Regions from separate parts of the Allobosea vestrisii genome, predicted to be linked through region 3. Evidence: predicted binding sites of a transcription regulator. Region 3 holds the regulator's gene; each other region holds the start of a gene.
The links. The regulator PhoB, encoded in region 3, activates phosphate uptake and scavenging genes when phosphate is short. The targets are predictions, from matches to a motif close to TGTCATNNANCTGTCAT.

Region 1 (5,796 bases), 2.4 Mb from region 3:
CGGGCTCACCCTTGACCAGGAGCGGCCGCTCCAGCCGGATCGCGGCATTGACCGCGACGGTCAGGTCCTCGGTGGCGACGTAGGAGGCGGTGCCGGTAAAGCGCATGCGAGGCCCTTCATATGGCTGCTCCGCGGCCATGCTGCCGCCGCGAATAGCATCGTGCTTAGAGGTCAGCCCGCGGCGGGGCAAGTTTTCGTCAGACCGGCGCGTGATTTGGTTTGTGTTGCAAGGCTTTACCAAGCAAAGCTTCGAGATCAGCAGCTTCGCTTGATTCTTCGAGGGTGACGTGGCCGGGACGATCGATCCTTCCGCCTATCGCGATGCCGTGGTCGTGCTCGCCACGGCCGGCGTGATCGTGCCCTTCGCCAAGCGGTTCCGGGTCAATTCGGTCGTCGCCTTCATGGCCTGCGGCGCCCTGCTCGGCCCCTATGGTCTCGGCAGCCTCGCCGCCAAGATTCCCTTCCTCGGCGCGATCACCGTCTCGAATGCGGAGGCGCTTGCCGGCCCTGCCGAGCTCGGCGTCGCCTTCCTGCTCTTCGTCATCGGCCTCGAGCTCTCCTATGAGCGCCTGATGACCATGCGCCGGCTGGTCTTCGGGCTCGGCCTCGGCCAGGTCGCCTTCTCGGCAACCGCGATCAGCGCCATCGCCTATGCTTTCGGCCAGCCCGCGGCCGCGGCCCTGCTGATCGGCACGGCGCTCGCACTGTCCTCGACCGCGATGGTGGTCGAGCTGCTCTCGGCGCACCGCCGCATGACCTCCTCTGCGGGACGCGCCAGCTTTGCCATCCTGCTCTGCCAGGACCTCGCGGTGATTCCGCTGCTCTTCCTGGTCAGCGTGCTCGGCGCGCAGGAGCATGGCTCGCTGCTCGCGGGCCTGACCCAGGCACTGCTGCAGGCGGCCGCTGCCATCGCCGCCATCGTCGTCATCGGCCGCGTCGCCATGCGCCCGCTGTTCCGCCTGGTCGCCTCAACCGATTCATCCGAAAGCTTCATGGCGGCGACCCTCCTGGTCGCACTCGGCACGGGGCTGATCGCGGCCGGGGCCGGGCTCTCCATGGGGCTGGGTGCCTTCATCGCCGGGCTGCTGCTGGCCGAGACCGAGTATCGCCGCGCCATCGAAGTGACGATCGAGCCGTTCAAATCGCTGCTGATCGGCGTCTTCTTCCTGACCGTCGGCATGAGCGTGAACCCGGCAGCGCTCGCCGCTCAGCCGGTTGCGATCCTGAGCATCGCCGCCGGGCTCTTTCTCGCCAAGGTGGCGATCACCTTCCTGTTTGCCCGCTACTTCAAGCTGTCGCGGTCGACCGCGCTCGAAACCGCGATCATGATTGGCCCCGGCGGCGAGTTCGCCTTCGTGCTGCTGACCGCCTCCGTCGCCGCCAAGCTGGTCGACCAGCATGCCGCCGCGCTCGTGCTCGCCGCGGTCTCGCTGACCATGATCTTCCTGCCGCTCGCCGCCCGCATGGCGCGGACGCTGTCGGCCCGCTTCGTTCCGGGTGGCGAATCTCCCAGCGGAGGCGAGCATCCTGCCGCCGGATGACCGCGCGCCACGCGCCATCGTCGTCGGCCTCGGCCGCGTCGGCCGGCTCGTGGGCGAGATGCTCGAACAGCACAAGGTGCCCTATATCACCATCGATGCTGACGCCGCGCTGGTAGCGACGCAGCGCCGTGCCGGGCGACCAGCCTTCTATGGCAACGCCACCAAGCCGGATTTCCTGCGGCTCTGCGGCGTCGAGGAAGCGACTGCCTTGATCGTCACGATCGACAATACCCGCGCCGTCGACGATGTCGTAACAGCTGCGCGCAGCATGCGGCCCGATCTCGTCATCGTCGCCCGCGCCCGCGACGCCAAGCATGCCAGGCATCTCTATGAGATCGGCGTGAACGACGCCGTGCCGGAGACCATCGAGGCCAGCCTGCAATTGTCGGAAGCGGCGCTGGTCGGCCTCGGCGTGCCGATGGGCCTCGTCATCGCTTCCGTGCACCAGCGCCGCGATGATTTCCGCAGCGAACTCAAGCCGGCAAGCGCACCGCAGCCCGCTTTGCCGCGCCATGCCCGTTCACGCAGGCTCTGAGGCTGCGCGCCTGACCTACGCGAACTCTTTCCGCTCGCTCGGCTCGAGCCGCACCGACAGCGTAGTCGGCGCCAGCTCGGTGCGGACCGGCGTGCCGGCCGCTGCAGCCTGCATCGCCCGGCGCATATGGCCGTAGAACTGCTCGGCACTGCTGCGCCAGCTATGATGGGCGGCGAGTTCAAGCCCCGCCTCGCGCGGCAGACGGAGCGCCGCGAGTGCGGCACTGCGCAGATCCTCATGCAGCACCGCCGCCTGGCTGCCGGCGAAGACATCGCTCGGCCCCTGCACCGGGAAGGCTGCGACGGGAAGCCCGCTCGCCGCCGCCTCCAGCAGGACGATGCCGAAGGTGTCGGTCAGGCTCGGGAAGACGAAGACGTCGGAGGAGGCATAGATCGCAGCGAGGTCCTCGCCCTCGCGCGCGCCCAGGAAATGCGCATCCGGGAAGGCGCGCTTGAGGTCGCCACGAGCAGGCCCGTCGCCGACCACGACCTTGCTGCCCGGCAGGCGCAGCGACAGGAAGGCTTCGAGGTTCTTCTCGACCGCGACCCGGCCGACGCTGAGGAAGATCGGCCGTGGGAGGTCGAGCACGCTCTCGGCCCGCGGATGGAACAGGGAGAGGTCGACCCCCCGCCCCCAGCGCAGAATGTGCTCGAAACCATTGGCGCGCAGCTCCGCCTCGACGGTCGCTGTCGAGACCATCACCCCGGCTGCCGGCCCGTGGAAGCGGCGCAGGAAACGATAGCTCCAGCTTTCCGGAATGGGCCAGCGTGCCGCGACATATTGCGGAAAGCGGGTGTGGTAACTCGTGGTGAAGGTGCGTTTCTGGGCGAGGCAGACGGCCCGCGTCAGCCAGCCGATCGGCCCTTCGGTCGCGATATGGATATGGTCCGGGCCGAACTCGGCGATACGCCGGGCGACATGCCGGCGCGTCGCCAGCGCGATGCGGATGTCGGGATAGGACGGCAGGCCGACCTGCCAGAAGCCTTCGGGCGTCAGCATGTGCGGGGTGACGCCGAACTCCGGCGCCGCCTCGACCATGCGTTCCAGCGAGCGCACCACGCCATTGATCTGCGGGCGCCAGGCGTCCGTCGCGATCAGGACGCGCATCACGCGGCCTCGACGAGGCTCGGCACAGGGGTCGCGCGTGTCATGGGCGCCGGCAGCGCCGGCTTCTCGCCCGTCAGCCGGTGCTGCGGCCAGCGGATGATCTCGAAGCGGCCGTCGTCGTGCTCGATCACCGCCGTGCAGCTTTCGACCCAGTCGCCTGTGTTGATATAGGTCAGCCCGTTGATGTCGCGCTGGGCAGCGTGGTGGATGTGCCCACAGATCACGCCATCGGCCTTATGCCGGCGCGCCTCGTCGGCGAGGCACTGCTCGAACTCGCCGATATAGTTCACCGCGTTCTTGACCTTGTGCTTGGCCCAGGCCGAGAGCGACCAGTGCGGCAGGCGCAAGACGCGGCGCACCCGGTTGATGCCGTGGTTGAGCACGAGCGCGACCGTGTAGGCCCAGTCGCCGAGCAGAGCGAGCCATTTGGCGTTGCGCACCACGAGGTCGAACAGGTCGCCATGGATGACCAGCATGCGCTTGCCGTCGGCCGTCTCGTGGACGATGTCGTCGACCAGCGTGATGCCGCCGAATTGCAGGCCGGTGTAGTCGCGCAGGAAGTCGTCGTGGTTGCCGGTCACGTAGATCAGCGTCGAGCCCTTGCGCACCTTGCGCAGCAGCTTCTGGACGACGTCGTTGTGTGACTGCGGGAAATACCAGCCGCTCTTCAGGCGCCAGCCGTCGATGATGTCGCCGACCAGGTAGATTTTCGGCGCGTCGTAGGCGCGCAGGAACTCCAGCACGAGATCAGCCTGCGCTCCGCGCGTGCCGAGATGCAGATCGGAGATGAAGATGCTGCGAACCTGCTTGGCGTCGCTGTCGTCGCTCATGCTCGCTGGCCTATCTATTGCGATGCCTCCGGCGTGTGTCTGATTTGCACTACGCTTTGATGACGCGGCGGCGAAACCGTGCTTTGCCTCCCCTGACAGGAACGAGACCTTTCCAGGAGACGAAGATGGATCTGGGTATCGCCGGCCGCACGGCCATCGTTTGCGCCTCGAGCAAGGGGCTGGGCCGTGGTTGCGCACTGGCGCTGGCCGAGGCTGGCTGCACCGTCGTCGTCAACGGCCGCGACGCCAAGACGCTGGAGGAAACCGCTAGTGCGATTCGGGCCAGCACCGGCGCCACCGTGATCGCCGTCGCCGCCGATGTCTCGACCAAGGCGGGACAGGACGCGTTGCTCAGCGCTGCGCCGAATCCCGACATCCTCGTCAACAACAATGGCGGCCCGCCACCGAAGCCCTTCCGTGAGGTGACGCGCGAGGGCCTGCTCGAAGGCGTCGCGCAGAACATGGCGACGCCGCTCGAACTGGTGCAGCGCGTCGTCGACGGCATGATCGAGCGGCGCTTCGGCCGCATTATCAACATCACCTCGGCGAGCGTGCTGACGCCGCTGACCGGGCTCGATGTCTCCTCCGCGGCCCGCGCCGGCCTCACCGCCTTCCTCGCCGGCGTGGCGCGCGAGATCGCCCATGCCAACGTCACCATCAACAACATCCTGCCGGGCGTATTCGACACGGACCGGATCAAGACCGCGACAAACAAGGTTGCCGAGATGCAGGGCATTAGCATCGAGGAAGCGACGAAGCGGCGGCTTGCTGCTGTCCCGGCCGGCCGCCTCGGTACGCCCGACGAGTTCGGCAAGCTCTGCGCCTTCATTTCCAGCGCCCATGCCGGCTATATCACCGGCCAGAATTTCCTGATCGACGGCGGCTCGTTCCGGACGAACTTCTGACGCCGGCCGGCCGGGGCGCGTCAGGCGTCCCGGCTCTCACCTCCAGAACCAAACTGAGGCCGATGACCATCGCCTATCGACGAGCCGTCCCCGAGGACACGCCCGCCTGCGTCGTCCTGCGCGGGAAGACGCGGGAGAATGCCTTCTCGCTCGAGCGCCTCGCGGAAGCGGGCGTCACGCCGGAAGGTTGGCGCTCCGCCATCGCCGATGGCAGCCTGCCGGGCCATGTCGCGACCGATGGCGGCGAGATCATTGGCTATTGCTTCGGCGAGCGTGAGACCGGCGAGATCGTCGTGCTGGCGCTGCTGCCGGAACACGAGGGACAGGGCATCGGAAAGACGCTGCTGAATCTGGTCGTCGACGAGCTCAGGGCGCTCGGCTTCGCCAGGCTGTTCCTCAGCTGCTCGTCCGACCCAGCCGTGCGCTCCTACGGCTTCTATCGGCATCTCGGCTGGTCCTCGACCGGCACGTTCGACCACCGTGATGACGAGATACTCGAATATCGCCTGACCTGAGCCGGGGTCGATCGCCCCCCGCACCGCGCCGGTCCGTTTTGCAACATCAAGGCTTGGAACGGGTCCACGCTCGTGGTCTAAGGAATGGAGGTCTTGCATAAGACTTCCATTCCTCCTGCCCGACCTTTTAGCCTTGTCACCGCTCCTCGGCATCAGCCTCAAGCTGCTTTCGGCCCTGTCGTTCACGCTGATGTCGGCCGGCATCAAGACGCTGGCCTCGCGCTATCCGACGGGAGAGCTCGTCTTCTTCCGCTCGTTCTTCGCGCTGATCCCGCTGATGATCTGGCTGGCCTGGCGCCATGAATTCCCCGAGGCGCTCAAGACGAGCAATCTGCGTGGCCATCTCAAGCGCGGCGTCATCGG
Region 2 (5,796 bases), 2.2 Mb from region 3:
CCGCTTTCGATGCGGGCTGGGCCGATGAGCGGCTGCACGAGGCAGGGCGGACGGTCGGCGCAGCCGAGACGATCGAGATGGCGCGGCTCGCCAACCGGCACGGGCCGGAATTGCGCAGCCATGACCGCTTCGGCAACCGGCTCGATGAGATCGAATTCCACCCGGCCTGGCACGCGCTGATGACCCGCGCCATCGGCCAGGAGACGCATGCGCTCGCCTGGAACAAGCCGGGGCCGGGGGCGCAGGTGGCGCGGGCTGCCTTGCAATATCTCTGGTATGGCTGCGAGAGCGGCATCTGCTGCCCGATCTCGATGACCTATTCGGCCATCCCGGTGCTGAAGCAGGACCGGGCGCTCTGGGCGCAGTGGGGCGCGTTGATCTCCTCGAAGAATTACGACAAGCGCCAGGGGCCTGCCGCGGGCAAGCTAGGGGCGACCGTCGGCATGGCGATGACCGAGACGCAAGGCGGCTCGGACCTGCGCCAAATCCAGACCATCGCCTATGACAACCGCGACGGCACCTATTCGCTGCATGGGCAGAAATGGTTCTTCTCGGTGCCGCATTCCGACCTCTTCCTGACGCTGGCGCGTAATGAAGAGGGCATTTCCTGCTTCGTCGTGCCGGGCTGGCGGCCGGATGGCGAGCGCAATGGCATCGCGATCCAGCGCCTCAAGGACAAATGCGGCAACCGCTCGAACGCCTCCTCCGAGGTCGAGTTTCGCGGCGCGATCGGCCATATGCTCGGCGATCCCGGCCGGGGCCTGCGCACCGGCCTGTCGATGAACCACAATACGCGGCTCGACATCGCCGCCGCGTCCGCCGGTTTGATGCGGCAGGCGGTGATGCTCGCCGGCCATCACGCCCAGCACCGCACCGCTTTCCAGCGCCTGCTGATCGACCAGCCGATCATGCAGAACGTCCTCGCCGACCTCGCCATCGAGGCGGAGGCCGCCGCTTGGCTCGCCTTCCGGCTCTTTGCCGCGGTCGACCGGCAGGAGCAGTCGGAGAGCGAGAAGCTGCTGGCCCGGATCGGCGCGCCACTGGCGAAATACTGGGTGGCGAAGCGCACGCCGGCCGTCGTGGTCGAGGCGCTGGAATGCCATGGCGGCAACGGCTTCATCGAGGAGAACCCGATGGCGCGCCATTATCGCGAGGCGCCGCTGAATTCGGTCTGGGAGGGTTCGGGCAACGTCATCTGCCTCGACGTGCTGCGCTCGCTGGAACGCGAGCCGGGCTCGCTGCAGGCGCTGCGCGCCGAATTCCATGCAGTTTCAGGGCAGGACCGGCGCTACGACGCAGCAGTGCAAGTGCTGGACACAGACCTGCATGAGCTCATCCGCCATGAAGGCCAGGCGCGTCTGCTGACCGAGCGGCTGGCGCTGATGCTGCAGGGCGCACTGCTGATCCGCCACGCCCCGCATGCGGTCGCCGATGCCTTTGTGGCGACGCGGCTCGGCGGGCATTGGTCGGGCCATTTCGGCGACCTGCCGCTGGCGGTTGATGCGGCGACGTTGGCGCGGCGGGCGGTGCCGGAGGTTTGAGGCTCGGACAGCGCGGGGAACCCTCTCCTGGAAGGAGAGGGCAGGGTGAGGTGTAGGCTATTTGACCAGTTCCGCGAGCGCTCACCGCGCGGTCGGGTTCAGGCTAACGTTTCCAGTCCGAACACCTCACCCCTGCCCCTCTCCTTCCAGGAGAGGGGTTCCCCGCGCCTCACTCCCTCTGAACGAGCGCGGTCAGCCCGCTTCCGCCTCGAAATCCATCGCGACGCCATTGATGCAGTAGCGCAGGCCGGTTGGGGGCGGGCCGTCGGGGAAGACGTGGCCGAGATGGCCGCCGCAATTGGCGCAGTGCACCTCGACCCGGCGCATGCCGAAGCTGCCGTCCTCGCTCTCCTCGACTGCGCCCTCCAATGGCTGGTCGAAGCTCGGCCAGCCGGTGCCGCTCTCGAATTTCTTGTGCGACCTGAACAGCTTCTGGCCGCAGCCGGCGCAGGAGAAGGTGCCGGCGCGCTTCTCGAAGTTCAGCGCGCAGGAGCCGGCCCGCTCGGTGCCGTGGCCGCGCAGCACCTGGTACTGCTCCGGCGTCAGCTTCGCGCGCCACTCAGCATCGCTGAGCTGGAAGGGGAAGTCGCGCTCCGGCTTTTCGGTTTTGGCAAACAGATCCATCAGGCCCATGCGAGGCTCCTTTGTGCTGTCTTGTCGGGATTGTCGCGCAGGATATGGGGATTTGTCTTCCTGATTTCATCCTCACGCAATGTGGCCTGTTTCACGTTTGCGTTCGACGGCGACCCGTCTCTTCTCTGCCCACCTGCCGCGTCACCCAACCGTCACGCGACTCCTCTAGTCGGCTCGCCATCGCAACGGGCGCAGACGAGGGCCTCGTGACGCAGACGATCCGCGCGGTGAAGCGCACCACGAATCTCGGCCTGACCACCGCCGTCCACCGCAGCAAGCCGCTCTCGCGTGCCGGCCTGCTTGAACGGATGTTCACGCTCGCCTTCTCCGGCCTAGTCTACCCGCAGATCTGGGAAGATCCGGTCGTCGACATGGAGGCGCTGGCGCTGCAGCCGGACGATCATCTCGTCGCCATCGCCTCGGGCTCCTGCAACATCCTCTCCTATCTCACCGCCGATCCGGCGAAGATCAGTGCGATTGATCTCAACGGCGCACATATCGCGCTTGGCCATCTCAAGCTCGCGGCACTGGCCGAGATCGACGACCATCCGACTTTCCGCCGCTTCTTCGGGCAGGCGCAGTCGAAGGCCAATGTCGAGACCTATGACCAGCTGATCGGGCCACGGCTGGACGCGGTCAGCCGGGCCTATTGGGAGGGGCGCAACCTCGTCGGTCGCCGACGGATCGAGCTCTTCGCCCGTAATTTCTACCGCTACGGTCTGCTCGGCCGCTTTATCGGCACGGGGCACTTTCTTGCCCGTCGGCTCGGCTGCGACCCCAGGGTCATGCTGCAGGCGAAGACGATGGAGGAGCAGCGGGCGCTGTTCGAGCAGCATCTGGCGCCGGTCTTCGACAAGAGGCTGGTGCGCTGGCTCGTGCGCCAGCCGGCTTCGCTCTACGGGCTCGGCATCCCGCCGGCCCAGTACAAGGCGCTGGCCGCCGATGGCGACGCCGGGATCCGCGCGGTCCTGCGCCACCGGCTGGAGCGGCTCGCTTGCGGCTTCGACCTCAAGACCAACTACTTCGCCTGGCAGGCCTTCGGCCGCGGCTACGGGCCGGAGCCGGACGCGGCGGTGCCGCCCTATCTGGAGCAGGGTAACTTCGAGACGGTGCGGGCCCGCGCAACCAGAGTCGCCTATCATCAGAGCGCGATCACCACCTTCCTCGAAAAGCAGCCGGCCGAGAGCTGTAACGGCTTCGTGCTGCTCGATGCGCAGGACTGGATGAACGACGCCGAGCTGACGGCGCTGTGGACTCAAGTGACCCGCAGCGCTGCGCCCGGCGCGCGCGCGATCTTCCGCACGGCTGCCGACGAACGCCTGCTGCCCGGCCGCGTGCCGGAGGCGATCCTGTCGCAATGGCATTATGACGAGGCGCGCAGCCGCGAGCTCGGCGCCCGCGACCGCTCCTCCATCTACGGCGCCTTCCATCTCTACGTTCGCAGGATGGCCGCGTGATCGACGAGTCTGGAGCTGGATCTAAGCGAAAAACCGGTTCCCATTTTTTCGCATCCAGCTCAGGCAGCGGGACGGACGCCGCCGGTCTGATGGACCAGATGTATCGCTTCCAGCGGCACATCTACGACGCGACCCGGAAGTTCTACCTGCTCGGGCGCGATGGGCTGATCGCGGAGTTGAAGCCGCCGCCGGGCGGCGCGGTGCTGGAGATCGGCTGCGGCACCGGGCGCAACCTGATCAAGATCGCGCGGCGCTATCCGCAGGCGCGTTGCTACGGGCTCGACGTCTCCGAAGAGATGTTGCGCACGGCGCGCGAGCAGGTGGTGAAGGCGGGGCTCGCCGATCGGATCACGCTGGCACAGGCCGACGCGACCAGCTTCGATCCGCAGGCACTGTTCGGTCGCGCCGGCTTCGAGCGGGTGGTGATCTCCTATGCGCTTTCGATGATCCCGCCCTGGCGGGAGGCGCTCGCCGAGGCCGTGCGCGTCGTCGCGCCGGGTGGCTCGCTGCACATCGTCGATTTCGGCGATCAGGCGAATCTGCCCGCGCCGTTCAGAGCGGTGCTCAATCGTTGGCTGGCACTGTTCCATGTCACGCCACGCAAGGATCTCGACGCGGTGGTGACCGGACTCTGTGCCGAGGCCGGCGTCATCGGCGGCACCACGCGGTTGTTTGGCGGCTATAGCGTGCAGGCCGTGGCAATCAAGCCGGCTTGAGCGCCGGGGCTGGACGCTGCCGCCATCGCGCTGCTACGCCAGCAGGATGAGTGATACCGCCGACGGCGAAGAGAGCAGCGACGGACGTCCTTTGCGCGACCGGCTTCGGCAGCTCTATCACGGGCGGACCCCGGCGGCGCTGCGCTTCCAGGTCGCGACGCTGATCATCGATCTCCTGATCATCGGCTTCTTCATCGCGACGCCGTTGCTGCGCGATCGGCCGGCATTCCTCTGGCTCGACTATGCGGTCGCGATCATCGTCGCCGCCGAGATCGCGGCGCGCTTCCTCGCGTCCTCGAACATGCTGCGGCTGCTGCGCCAGCCCACCATGCTGCTCGACCTCTTCATCCTGGCGACGCTGCTGGCGCCGCAATGGCTGGAAAATTTCGGCTTCCTGCGCATCCTCCGGCTCTGGTCGCTGTCGCAGCGCGGGTTGATCTGGGCGCAACTGCGGCAGACGCGTTTCCGCGACTGGGAGGACGTCGCCAAGGCTCTGGTCAACCTCGTGACTTTCCTCTTTGTCGTCAGCGGCTTCGTCTACACCTTCTTCTTCATGAGCCGGCCCGGGCTGGAGGGCTATGTCGAGGCGCTCTACTTCACCGTCGCGACGGTGACGACGACCGGTTTCGGCGACATCACCTTGCCGGGGATCGCCGGCAAGGTGACCTCGATCGTGGTGATGATCATCGGCATCTCGCTGTTCGTGCGGTTGGCGCAGGCGGTGTTCCGGCCGCACAAGGTGACCTTCCCCTGTCCGGAATGTGCTCTGCAGCGGCACGAACCCGATGCCGTGCACTGCAAGGCCTGCGGCCACCTGCTGAAGATACCGGACGACGACGAGTGATCGGCGGGCCCTGCCGGAAGCTGGGTGCTGACATGAGCCAGCCACTTTGACGCCTAGAGGGTTACTCGGCTTTCTGGTCAGACCGTGGATTTTGGAGCGATAATGGCGCCGGTGAAGATCGATCCTGAAAAGGTCCGGGAATTCGAGGATGCGTCAAGCTTCTACGACTGGCTTGGCAGCAACCACGACCAGGCTGACGAAGTCTGGATCAAGATCCACAAGCTCTCGTCCGGCTTGCGGTCGATCACGCCCAAGGAGGCGATCGACGTCGTGCTCTGCTGGGGCTGGATCGACGGCGTCAGGAAAGGCCTCGACGAGCGCAGCTTTCTGCAGCGCTACAGTCCGAGGGGCGCCAGAAGTATCTGGAGCCAGATCAATGTCGACAATGTCGCCCGTCTGATTACGGAAGGGCGCATGACCAGACACGGCCTGATGCAGGTCGATGCAGCCAAGGCCGACGGTCGATGGGCGCGCGCTTATGGCGCCGGCCAAAATCTGAAGATCCCCGACGATCTCCAGGCGGCGATCGACGCAGAGCCCTTGGCCAGGGAGATGCTATCGAAGCTGAGCGGACAGAACCGCTTTGCCCTGGCGTTTCGTGTCCA
Region 3 (5,796 bases):
TCGAGGGCGCGCTGCGCCGCGCCGCGCTCTGGGACGAGGTCAAGGACAAGCTGAAGAGCTCCGGCATGGGCCTGTCCGGCGGCCAGCAGCAGCGCCTGTGCATCGCCCGTACCATCGCGCAGAAGCCCGAGGTCATCCTGTTCGACGAGCCCACCTCGGCGCTGGACCCGATCTCGACCGGCAAGATCGAGGACCTGCTCGAGCAGCTCAAGACCGACTTCACCATCGTCATCGTCACGCACAACATGCAGCAGGCGGCGCGCATCTCGCAGTATACCGCCTTCATGTATCTCGGTGAAGTCATCGAGTTCGCCGCCACCAACACGATCTTCATGAACCCGCACAAGAAGCAGACGCAGGACTACGTCACCGGCCGCTTCGGTTGACACCCGCAAGTCCGCTCGCCTCCGTCACAGGATACGCCCCGATGTCCGACCATATCGTCCGCTCCTACGACGCCGATCTCGAGGGCCTGCGCCGCAGCCTCGCCGAGATGGGCGGCATGTCCGAGCGCATGCTCGGCGACTCGACCGTGGCGCTGGTGCGCCGCGACACTGCGCTCGCCCAGAAGATCATCAGTGCCGACCAGCGCCTCGACAATCTCCAGCGCGATGTCGAGGAGAAGGCGGTGCTGACCATCGCCCGGCGCCAGCCGCTCGCCAACGACCTGCGCGAGCTGATCTCGGCGATCCGCATCGCGGCCGATATCGAGCGCGTCGGCGACCTCGCCAAGAACATCGCCAAGCGCGCCGTCGCGATCTCCGGCCAGTTCTCGCCGCCGCATCGCGCCGTCGTCGGCCTCGAGCATATGAGCCGCCTGGTCCAGGCCCAGCTCAAGGACGTGCTCGACGCCTATGCGGCGAGCAACGAGCAGAAGGCGATGGATGTCTGGCGCCGCGACGACGAGATCGACGCGCTCTACACCTCGCTGTTCCGCGAGCTCCTGACCTACATGATGGAGGACCCGCGCAACATCACCTTCTGCACGCATCTCCTGTTCTGCGCCAAGAACGTCGAGCGCATCGGCGATCACACCACCAACATCGCCGAGACCATCCATTACCTCGTCACCGGTCAGTCGATCGACGAGACCCGGCCGAAGCTCGATACCACCAACATCCTCGTCGACCTGCCCGCCTCGGCCAATGGCTGAGCGGGCGCGCGCCTGAACGGACGCTAGACATGCCCGCACGCATCCTGATCGTCGAGGACGAGGAGCCGCTGACCCTGCTCCTGCGCTACAATCTCGAGGCCGAAGGCTTCGAGGTCGACAGCGTGGCGCGCGGCGACGACGCCGAATTGCATCTGCGCGATCACACGCCGGATCTGGTGCTGCTCGACTGGATGCTGCCCGGCCTCTCCGGCATCGAGCTCTGCCGGCGCCTGCGCACGCGGCGCGACACCGAGCGCGTGCCGATCATCATGCTGACCGCCCGCGGCGAGGAGACCGAGCGCGTGCGCGGCCTCGCCACCGGCGCCGACGATTATGTCGTGAAGCCGTTCTCGCTGCCGGAGCTGATCGCCCGCATCCAGGCGCTGCTGCGCCGCGCCAAACCCGGCCATGTCGCCGGGCTGCTTGCCGCCGGCGATCTCGAGCTCGACCGCACGACACGGCGCGTCCGCCGGGCCGGCGCCGAATTGCATCTCGGGCCGACCGAGTTCCGCCTGCTCGAATTCCTGATGCAGGCGCCGGGCCGGGTCTATTCCCGGGCTCAGCTGCTCGATGCTGTCTGGGGCCGCGATGTCTACATCGATGAGCGCACCGTCGACGTCCATGTCGGGCGCCTGCGCAAGGCGATCACGCCGGCCAATGCCAAGGACCCGTTGCGCACCGTGCGCGGCGCCGGTTACGCCTTTGACGAAACATTCGCGCGCAGCTGACGCTGCTTCTGCGAGGCGAGCGCTCATGAAAAAAGCCGGCCTCGCGGCCGGCTTTTCTGTTCGAGTGCTTCGCTGTCGTCAGGCGCGAATGATCTTGCGGTCGCGGCGGCGGTCAGCGGCCGGCTGGTAGGCGATGCGGGCATGGTAGGCGCAATAGGGCATTCCGGTCGCCGAACGTCCGCCGCAGAAGCGGAACTCCGGCGTGGTCGGGTCGCCCATCGGCCAGCGGCACATATATTCGCGCAGCTCCATGATCGTGACCCGCTCGGAGAACGGCACGACCACGTCCTCGGACGGAGCCGGCTCGCGCGCGACCTGCGCTTCGGCTTCGATCTCCGGAGCGAACTGCGGGGCAAGTGCGGTATTGCCGCGGGTCAGGCCGGCGCCGCCGCTGCTGTGGTGGCCAGCGGGATGGCTTGGCGGGCGGGCTATCGGTTTGCGCGGGCGCGGCGTTGCCGAGCCCGGGCTCTTGGCGCGGCCCGACAGCCCAAGGCGATGCACCTTGCCGATGACGGCGTTGCGCGTGACGCTGCCGAGCTCCGCCGCGATCTGGCTTGCGCTCAGGCCGTCGTTCCAGAGCTTCTTGAGCAGCTCGACGCGTTCCTCGGTCCAGGCTCCGGCTTCGGTCATGGAGTTGCACCTGTCTTCGTCATGTCCCGCCGGCTGGCCGGCGAGGCATAGGGAAAGATCATGGCGGAATCCGATACCGGCAGCCTCCGTTGCTGAACGGAAGCCGTTACGCCCGGGACTGACGATACTGGAGACGCCGCACGAGATGTCGTATCTGACGAAGAGGACCATACAATATGGCCTGACTCGGCCACAAGAGTCGCCGAATCGTAATCCGGCTTTTCCCCAGCCAATCACTGCAGACGGCGAGACGGTGAGTCTAATCGGCAACGCTGCCGTGAGGTCGGGGCAATTGCAGATGAAGCTTGAGCCCTCATCCTGAGGAGCAAGCGCAGCTTGCGTCTCGAAGGATGTTCCAGCCGGTTCGGGAGCCTCCTGAAGCACCCTTCGAGACGCCGCTATGCGGCTCCTCAGGATGAGGGCTGAGTTCAGGCCCGGTCGCCTGCCGCGAGGTCAGCTGCGATTGACAGGGCAGGGACGGTTTTGCATAGTCGCATCACGCAGCCGCCCCTATCGGGCGGCGCTTATGTTTTTGAGCGATCGGGACTTTCCATCAATGCGGCTTGACGCGCGACGAGACGGCGGGAACGGCCAGCGACGATAATGTCGCCGGCGGGTCGTATCATGCCGGCATCATGCCGCGAGCGCTCCGCATCTCCGTTCCCGACTTGAGGTTCCGCGCTTCCTCCCTGTTTCGCCGCAAGGATTTCGCTCCATGAGCACCACTCCCGTTTCCGCCGCTTCCTCTGTTCTCCTGCCGACCTATGCCCGCGCCCCGATCGCTCTCGAGCGTGGTGAAGGTGCTTGGGCGATCACCGCCGATGGCCAGCGTTATCTCGATTTCGGCGCCGGCATCGCCGTCAATTCGCTCGGCCACGCCCATCCGCATCTGGTCGAGGCGTTGACCCAGCAGGCGCAGCGCATCTGGCACACCTCGAACCTCTACACGATGCCCGAGGGCGAGAAGTTGGCGCGCCGGCTCTGCGAGGCGACCTTCGCCGAACGCGTCTTCTTCACCAATTCGGGCGCCGAGGCGAACGAGTGCGCGATCAAGATGGCGCGCAAGTACCACGCCGCGAAAGGCCATCCCGAGCGCTATCGGATCGTCACCTTCGAGGGCGCCTTCCATGGTCGCACGCTTGCGACCATCGCCGCCGGCGGCCAGCAGAAATACATCGACGGCTTTGGTCCGAAGGTCGACGGCTTCGACCAGGTGCCCTTCGACGACGAGACCGCGCTGAAGGCGGCGATCGGGCCCGAGACGGCTGCGCTTATGATCGAGCCGATCCAGGGCGAGGGCGGCCTGCGCTCGGTGCCGATGCGTGTCCTCAAGCAGCTGCGCGAGCTCTGCGACGAGCACGGTCTGATGCTGATCTTCGACGAGATCCAGACCGGTGTCGGCCGCACCGGCAAGTTCTTCGCCTATGAGCATTACGGTGTCGCCCCCGACATCATGTCGATCGCCAAGGGCATCGGCGGTGGCTTCCCGATGGGTGCCTGCCTCGCGACTGAAGAGGCGGCCTCCGGCATGACGCTTGGCACGCACGGCACCACTTTCGGTGGCAATCCGCTCGCCATGGCGGTCGGCAATGCCGTGCTCGACGTCATCCTGGCGCCGGGCTTCCTCGAGCAGGTCCAGAAGACGGCGCTGCGCCTGCGCCAATCGCTGGCCCAACTCAAGGATCACCACCCGGACGTGATCGAGGAGATCCGCGGCGAAGGTCTGATGCTTGGTCTCAAGCTCAGGACGCCAAACACCGATTTCGTCGCCCAGGCGCGGGCCGCCGGCCTGCTCGTCGTCGCCGCCGGCGACAATGTCGTGCGTCTGCTGCCGCCGCTGATCATCGGCGAGAGCGAGGTCGCCGAGGCAGTGGCGCGGCTCGACAAGGCGGCGGGCGCGGTCGAGGCCGAGCTCACCCGGCCGGCGGCTGAATGAGCATGGAGACTCCAGTGCGTCATTTTCTCGATCTCTCGGACTTCTCCGCGGGTGAACTCCGCGCCATCCTCAAGGCCGGCGAGGCGATCAAGACCCGTCGGCGCACGCCCGACGCTGCCGGCGATCGTCTGCTCGAAGGCAAGGTCATCGCCATGATCTTCGAGCAGCCCTCGCTCCGGACCCGCGTCTCCTTCGATGTCGGTATCCGTGAGCTCGGTGGCTCGCCGATGATGGTCACCGGCCAGGAGATCGAGCTCGGCGAACGCGAGACCATCGCCGATACGGCACGCGTGCTCTCGCGCTATGTCGACGCGATCATGATCCGTATGCTCGACCATGATGCCGTGGTCGAAATGGCGAAATACGCAACCGTGCCGGTGATCAACGGCCTGACCAAGCGCCAGCATCCCTGCCAGGTCATGGCCGATGTCATGACCTTCGAGGAACGCAAGGGCTCGATCAAGGGCAAGCGCATTGCCTGGACCGGCGACACCAACAATGTCCTGACCTCCTGGGTTCATGCCGCTGGCCGGCTCGATTTCGAGCTCGCCATTGCGACGCCTGAAGAGCTCGCGCCCCCGCCTGCATTGCTCGATTGGGCCCGCGAGCAGGGCGCGAAGCTGCAACTGACCAGCCGGCCCGAAGCCGCGGTCGAAGGCGCCGACTGCGTCATCACCGATTGCTGGGTCTCGATGGGTGATCAGGAAGGCACGCGCCACAACCTGCTGCGGCCCTATCAGGTCGACGAGCGGCTGCTCGGCCGCGCCGAGAAGGACGCGATCTTCATGCACTGCCTGCCGGCCTCGCGCGGCGAGGAAGTGACCGATCAGGTCATGGATGGTCCGCAATCGGCGGTGTTCGACGAGGCCGAGAACCGGCTGCATGCCCAGAAGGGTATCCTGGCCTGGTGCTTCGGTGCGGTGGCGGCCTGATGGCTGACAGCTTGCCAGCGGGCGCACCCGATGATCGGGTGCTGCCTTTCGCGGTGCCTGAGCTCGACGTGCGCGGCCGGGTCGTCAGGCTCGGCCCTTCGCTCGACCAGATCCTCGAGCGGCACCATTATCCCGAGCCCGTCGCGCGCGTCCTTGCCGAGGCTGCGGCGCTGACCGTCATGCTCGGAACCACGCTCAAGGGTGAAGGCCGTTTCCAGCTCCAGACCAAGAGCGACGGACCGATCTCGATGCTGGTCGTCGATTTCAACGCGCCCGACTGCTATCGAGCCATGGCCCGCTACGACGCCGACCAGCTGGCAGCTGCGATCGTCACGAATGCGGTCTCGACCGGCGAGTTGCTCGGCAAGGGTCATCTCGCCATGACCGTCGACCAGGGCACGGAAGCGACGCGCTATC
Region 4 (5,796 bases), 210 kb from region 3:
ACGCCGCCGCACAGGATGGTGTCGACGCCGACAGGCAGATGCGGGCCGTGCTGCTCCATCGAGGCGACCGGCAGCACGACGACGGCGTCCTTCGCCGCCTTCTCGCGCAGCTCCTCGGCGGTGAGCTCCTGCCAGAGTACGGAGCCCATCAGTAGTTCACCTTGCGCTCGATGAAGCGGAACTGGAAGGCGGTCATGCCGATCACCATGATAAGCAGGATCACCGACTGCGCCGCCGAGCCGCCGAGATTGGTGCCGCCCTTGCCGTCGGAATAGACCTTGTAGACCAGTGTCTCGGTCGCGCCCGAGGGACCGCCGCCGCTGATGGTGTCGATGATGCCGAAGGTGTCGAAGAACACGTAGACGAGGTTGACAACGAGCAGGAAGAAGGTCGTCGGCGAGAGCAGCGGGAAGACGATGGTCCAGAAGCGCCGCATCGGGCGGGCGCCGTCGATCACCGCCGCCTCGATCACGCTCTTCGGGATCGACTGCAGGCCGGCGAGGAAGAACAGGAAGTTGTAGGAGATCTGCTTCCAGGTCGCGGCGAGGATGACCAGCGTCATCGCGTCATTGCCGTTGAGGCGCGGATTCCAGGCGACACCGAGCGATTGCAGCCCGCGCGCCAGCATGCCGAGCGAGGGATCGAACATGAAGATCCAGAGCACGCCGGCGATGGCGGGAGCAACAGCATAGGGCCAGATCAGCAGCGTCTTGTAGATCTCGACGCCACGAATCTGCCGGTCGGCCATCACCGCGAAAAGCAGCGCCAGCGAGAGCGAGAGCAGCGCGACGAAGACCGAAAAGATGCCGGTGTTGATCAGCGCCTTGTAGTATTCGGGTTTCGAGAACAGGTCGCGATAGTTCTCGAACCAGACGAACTCGGTGGAGATGCCGAAGGCGTCCTGCAGCAGGAAGCTCTGCCAGACGGCCTGGCTCGCCGGCCAGTAGAAGAAGACGACCGTGATCGCGAGTTGCGGCAGAAGCAGCAGCAGCGGGATCGTCAGCCCCTTAAAGTGAGCATATTTCTGCATCGGCCAGCCCGGCGGGAAAGAAAGGCCGGGACGAAACGTCCCGGCCCTCGATCGTCTCTTTACTTGGCGGTGCGCTCGAACTGGCGCAGCGCCTGGTTGCCGCGCTCATTGGCCGCGTCGAGCGCCGCCTTTGGCGTCTTCTGGCCGTTCAGGGCCGCCTCGATCTCCTCCGACCAGATGTCGCGGATCTGGACCAGGCCGCCGAAGCGCACGCCACGCGAGTTTTCGGTCGGCTCCTTGTTGTTGAGCTCGAGCAGCGGCGTCTCAAGATAGGGATTCTGCTTGTAGAAGCCCGAGGCCTTGACCTTCTCATAGGCGGCCTTGGTGATCGGCAGATAACCTGACTCGGTGTGCAGCTTCACCTGCCGGTCGACATCCGAGAGGAAGGTGAAGAACTTGGCGACGCCCTTGTACTCGTCGGCCTTCTTGCCGCCCATGACCCAGAGCGAGGCGCCGCCGATGATCGAGTTCTGCGGCGCGCCGGCGACATCCGGATAATACGGCATCGGCGCATTCGACCAGTCGAACTTGGCGTTGGCCTTGACGTTGCCGAAGAAGGCTGAGGAGGTCAGGAAGAGCGGGCATTCGCCCGAGGTGAAGCGGCCCTCGCCGGTGTTGGTGCGGCCGGAATAGGAGAACACGCCTTCCTTCTGCAGGTTGGCGAGATTGGTCAGGTGCTTGACGAAGAGATCGCCATTGATGCGGAACTCGGTGTCGAAGCCGTCGAAGCCGTTGGCCTTGGTGCCGACCGGCACGTTGTGCCAGGCGCCGAGCTGCTCGATATTGGCCCAGGTCGTCCAGGCGGTGGAGATGCCGCACTTGTCCCAGCCGGCGGCCTTCAATTTCTTGGCGGCTTCGAACGCTTCCGGCCAGGTCTTCGGCGGCGCTTCCGGCAGGCCAGCCTTCTTCAGCGCGTCCTTGTTGTACCACATCACCATCGAGGACGAGTTGAACGGGAAGGAGAGCATCTCGCCCTTCGTCGTCGAATAGTAGCCGGTGATGGCCGGCAGATAGCTCTTCGGATCGAAGCTTTCGCCAGCGTCTTTCATCACGTCGGCGACCGGCTTGATCGCACCCTTAGCCGACATCATCGTCGCGGTGCCGACCTCGAAGACCTGCATGATGTGCGGCGCATTGCCGGCGCGGAAGGCGGCGATGCCGGCGTTCAGCGTGTCGGGATAGGAACCCTTGTAGGCGACGACGACCTTGTAGTCCTTCTGCGAGGCGTTGAACTCCTCGGCCAGCTTGACGACGACGTCGTTGTTGGCGCCGGTCATGGCGTGCCACCACTGGATTTCGGTCTGCGCCAGAGCCGGCGAAGCGGCGGCCAGCGCGAATGCGCCGACGGCGGTCAGGGTCTTCAATTTGAAGGTCATGATCAGCTCCCTCTAAGCCCCCGGTATGCGCGGGCATTCTTGTCGTTGGTGCGCAAGCTAGCATGAAGCCGGGGCGACAGTTCAATGACAAAACGATGACATTTCCGCCCCGCTGTGGACGCGCATCCGCGCACTTGCGATTTTCCGCGGAAGCGGCTGTTCTCCCTCAACCTTCCTGCACACTGCACACAGCCGGATCAGCCATGCCCTCGCTCTCGCTCACGCCCGCCAACACCCTGCCGGTCGATGCCGCCCGCGCCGCGCTGGCCGGCCGGGTCTGGCGGCCGGACCTCGCCGGGCCGTCGGTGGTCAAGCTCCAGGGTGACGAGGTCATCGACGTCACTACAACCTTCCCGACCATGCGCGATCTCTGCGAGACCGCCGATCCGGCGACGGCGCTGCGTGCTGCAAATGGCGAGAACCTCGGTTCGGTCGCCGATCTCCTCGCCAACAGCTCTGTCACCGCCCGCGATGACGGCAAACCCTGGCTGCTCGCCCCGGTCGACCTGCAAGCGGTCAAGGCCGCCGGCGTCACCTTCGCCATCTCGATGCTGGAGCGCGTCATCGAGGAGAAGGCGCGCGGCAATCCGGCGGCCGCCGCTACGATCCGCACCGAGATCGAAAAGCTCATCGGTGACGATCTCTCCAAGCTCAGGCCCGGCTCACCCGAGGCGATGAAGCTGAAGGAGGTGCTGATCGCCCAGAACAGCTGGAGCCAATATCTCGAGGTCGGGATCGGACCGGACGCCGAGATCTTCACCAAGGCACCGCCGATGTCGGCGGTCGGCACCGGCGCCGATGCCGGCCTTCATCCGGCCTCGAGCTGGAACAACCCCGAGCCCGAGATCGTGCTCGTCGTCGCCTCGGATGGCCGCATCGTCGGCGCCAGCTTGGGTAACGACGTCAACCTGCGCGATGTCGAGGGCCGTTCGGCCCTGCTGCTCGGCAAGGCCAAGGACAATAATGCTGCCGCCGCGATCGGCCCGTTCATCCGCTTCTTTGACGGCGATTTCTCGCTCGACCATGTCCGCAAGACGACGGTGAGCCTCACCGTCGAGGGCGAGGACGGCTTCACGCTCGAAGGCTCGTCCTCGATCGCGAAGATCAGCCGCGACCCGGCCGATCTTGCCGCGCAGATGATCGGCCCGCATCATCAGTATCCTGACGGGGCGGTGCTCTATCTCGGCACCATGTTCGCGCCGATCAAGGATCGCGATGCGCCGGGCGGCGGCTTCACCCACAAATACGGCGACGTCGTCACCATCTCCGCGCCCGAGCTCGGCGCCCTGATCAACCGGATGCGCCGCACCGACGAATGCGAGCCCTGGCGCTTTGGCGCCTCGCATCTGATGCGCAACCTCGCCAAGCGCGGGCTGCTGTGACGGGCAAGGGCGTTCTCGTCTATGGCGAGGCGCTCGTCGACATCGTGCCCGGCACCGCCGGGCGCAAGCGCGAGGCTGTGCTCGGCGGCTCGGGCTTCAACACGGCGTTGGCGCTGGCTCGCTGCTGCGCGCCGGTGGCCTATAATGTCAGCCTCTCGCCAGATACGTTAGGCCAGCTCCTCCTCCGGCGCCTGACGGAAGAGGGCATCGACCGGCGGTTCGTCGGAGTCTGCGACGCGCCGACGCCTTCCGCCACTGTCACCGCGATCGACGCCGACGGTGCCGCGACCTATCGCTTCTCTCTGGACGGCACGGCCTTCGATGTCGCGCCGCCCGCACCGGCGGATCTCGGCGATTTCGCGCATCTGCACGTCACCTCGTTCGGCACAACGGTTGGCGCATCCGGCAAGGCGGCACTGGCGCTGATGCGCCGAGCGCGAGAGGCTGGGCTCAGCGTAAGCTATGATCTCAACATCAGGCCGGCCGTGTTGCCCGCACTTCCGGAGGCGCGCCGCGCCATCGAGGAGCGGGCCGTCCTGTGCGATCTCCTGAAATGCAGCACGGATGATGCGCGAGCGGTTCACGGTACCGAGTTCGGCTACGCCTTTGCGCGCTGGTTTGCCCAAGGAGGCCGACTGCTGCTGGTCACCGATGGCGAGAAAGGCGGCTACCTCCTGCCCTTTCGCCGTGAGCCGATGCCGTTCCCGGCCCTCGCACAGGAGGTCGTCGATACGATCGGCGCCGGCGACAGTTTCATGGGCGCCTTTCTCGCTTCGCTCTGGCGGAATGGCGGTCTCGGTCCGGTGCTGCGCGACCTGCCGGACGAACTCCGCGCTGCCGCTCTTGGCTTTGCGGCCGTGGTGGCGGCAGAAACCTGCGCCAAGCAGGGTTGCAACCCGCCGCGGCTCGCCCCGCCTTCGGCGCACGACTGACGGACCAGGATCCATGCGCCTCGCTTACATCGACTACCACACCTGCGGCGAGCCTGTGCGCATCGTCACCTCAGGCTACCCGCAGCTCACCGGCGCTGGCATCCTCGGCAAGCGCCGGCAGGCTCGCGAGCAGCATGATCAGTTGCGCCGCGCGATGATGCTCGAGCCGCGCGGCCATGACGGCATGTACGGCGTCATCCCGGTCGCAGCGAGCCGTCCGGAAGCAGCCTTCGGCGTGCTGTTCACGCATAATGAGGGCTATTCGACCATGTGCGGCCACGCGACCATCGCGCTCGGCCGCTATGCGATCGAGCAGGGGCTGGTGAAGGCCGCCGAACCAGTGACACGCTTTGCCATCGAGGCGCCCTGCGGGCTGCTGCGCCTCTCCTGCGAGGTCGCGGACGGCAAGGTCGGCGCGGTAAGCTTCGAGAGCGTGCCGGCCTTCGTCGAGAGGCACGATCTTGTGGTCGCTGTGCCCGGCTATGGCGACGTCACCACCGACATCGCCTATGGCGGCGCCTATTACTGCATCCTGCCGGCCTCGCGCTTCGGGCTCGACCTGATGCAGACGCCGGTCGAGGAGATCGTCGCAGCGGCCGGCGCGCTGACCGACCATGTCCGGCAGACCATCGCGATCACGCACCCGACCGAGCCCGATCTCGGCTTCCTCTATGGCACGATCGTCACCGACGAGGCCGGGCCGGATCAAGACAGCTTCAATCTCTGCGTTTTCGCCGAGCGCCAGATCGACCGCTCGCCGACCGGCTCGGGCGTCACCGCCCGGATGGCACTCGATCATGCCAAGGGGCTGATCCCCACCGGCCAGAGCCGCCGGATCCGCAGCATCACCGGCGGCGGCTTCGCTGGAAGGGTTATCGGCCCGGTCGATTTCCCAGCCGCCGGCGCCGTCACGGTCGAAGTCGGGGGCGCAGCCACCTCGCCGGCGAGGGGAGCTTCGTCATCGAGGCCGACGATCCGCTCGGCCACGGCTTTGCCCTGCCCAAGCGCTTCGCGGAAATCGTGAATTCCTGAGCCGGCTCAATCGGCCGACAACCGAAGGCCCCATGCCAGCGGGG

Region 1: a site for PhoB is predicted at 4,062-4,078, ahead of QO058_RS05050 (UDP-2,3-diacylglucosamine diphosphatase). Genes of this name have one in related genera too.
Region 2: a site for PhoB is predicted at 2,314-2,330, ahead of QO058_RS05665 (BtaA family protein). Genes of this name have one in related genera too.
Region 4: a site for PhoB is predicted at 2,480-2,496, ahead of ugpB (sn-glycerol-3-phosphate ABC transporter substrate-binding protein UgpB). Genes of this name have one in related genera too.

What each region holds. Positions count from the first base shown of each region.
Region 1 covers NZ_CP126307.1:1,035,799-1,041,594, forward strand. The annotation lists partial or broken gene QO058_RS05030 (AAA family ATPase) at 1-106, opposite strand, end outside; gene QO058_RS05035 (cation:proton antiporter domain-containing protein) at 288-1,541, shown strand; gene QO058_RS05040 (NAD-binding protein) at 1,498-2,076, shown strand; gene QO058_RS05045 (glycosyltransferase family 4 protein) at 2,092-3,183, opposite strand; gene QO058_RS05050 (UDP-2,3-diacylglucosamine diphosphatase) at 3,183-4,013, opposite strand; gene QO058_RS05055 (SDR family oxidoreductase) at 4,139-4,918, shown strand; gene QO058_RS05060 (GNAT family N-acetyltransferase) at 4,981-5,433, shown strand; gene QO058_RS05065 (DMT family transporter) at 5,567-5,796, shown strand, end outside.
Region 2 covers NZ_CP126307.1:1,156,432-1,162,227, reverse strand. The annotation lists gene QO058_RS05675 (acyl-CoA dehydrogenase family protein) at 1-1,541, shown strand, start outside; gene msrB (peptide-methionine (R)-S-oxide reductase MsrB) at 1,734-2,165, opposite strand; gene QO058_RS05665 (BtaA family protein) at 2,381-3,631, shown strand; gene QO058_RS05660 (class I SAM-dependent methyltransferase) at 3,730-4,347, shown strand; gene QO058_RS05655 (potassium channel family protein) at 4,394-5,191, shown strand; gene QO058_RS05650 (YdeI/OmpD-associated family protein) at 5,294-5,796, shown strand, end outside.
Region 3 covers NZ_CP126307.1:3,396,780-3,402,575, forward strand. The annotation lists gene pstB (phosphate ABC transporter ATP-binding protein PstB) at 1-386, shown strand, start outside; gene phoU (phosphate signaling complex protein PhoU) at 428-1,153, shown strand; gene phoB (phosphate regulon transcriptional regulator PhoB) at 1,183-1,881, shown strand; gene QO058_RS16865 (GcrA family cell cycle regulator) at 1,960-2,511, opposite strand; gene QO058_RS16870 (aspartate aminotransferase family protein) at 3,227-4,447, shown strand; gene argF (ornithine carbamoyltransferase) at 4,450-5,379, shown strand; gene QO058_RS16880 (Hsp33 family molecular chaperone) at 5,379-5,796, shown strand, end outside.
Region 4 covers NZ_CP126307.1:3,604,260-3,610,055, reverse strand. The annotation lists gene QO058_RS17860 (creatininase family protein) at 1-149, opposite strand, end outside; gene ugpA (sn-glycerol-3-phosphate ABC transporter permease UgpA) at 149-1,030, opposite strand; gene ugpB (sn-glycerol-3-phosphate ABC transporter substrate-binding protein UgpB) at 1,090-2,406, opposite strand; gene QO058_RS17845 (fumarylacetoacetate hydrolase family protein) at 2,610-3,788, shown strand; gene QO058_RS17840 (PfkB family carbohydrate kinase) at 3,785-4,720, shown strand; gene QO058_RS17835 (proline racemase family protein) at 4,734-5,744, shown strand.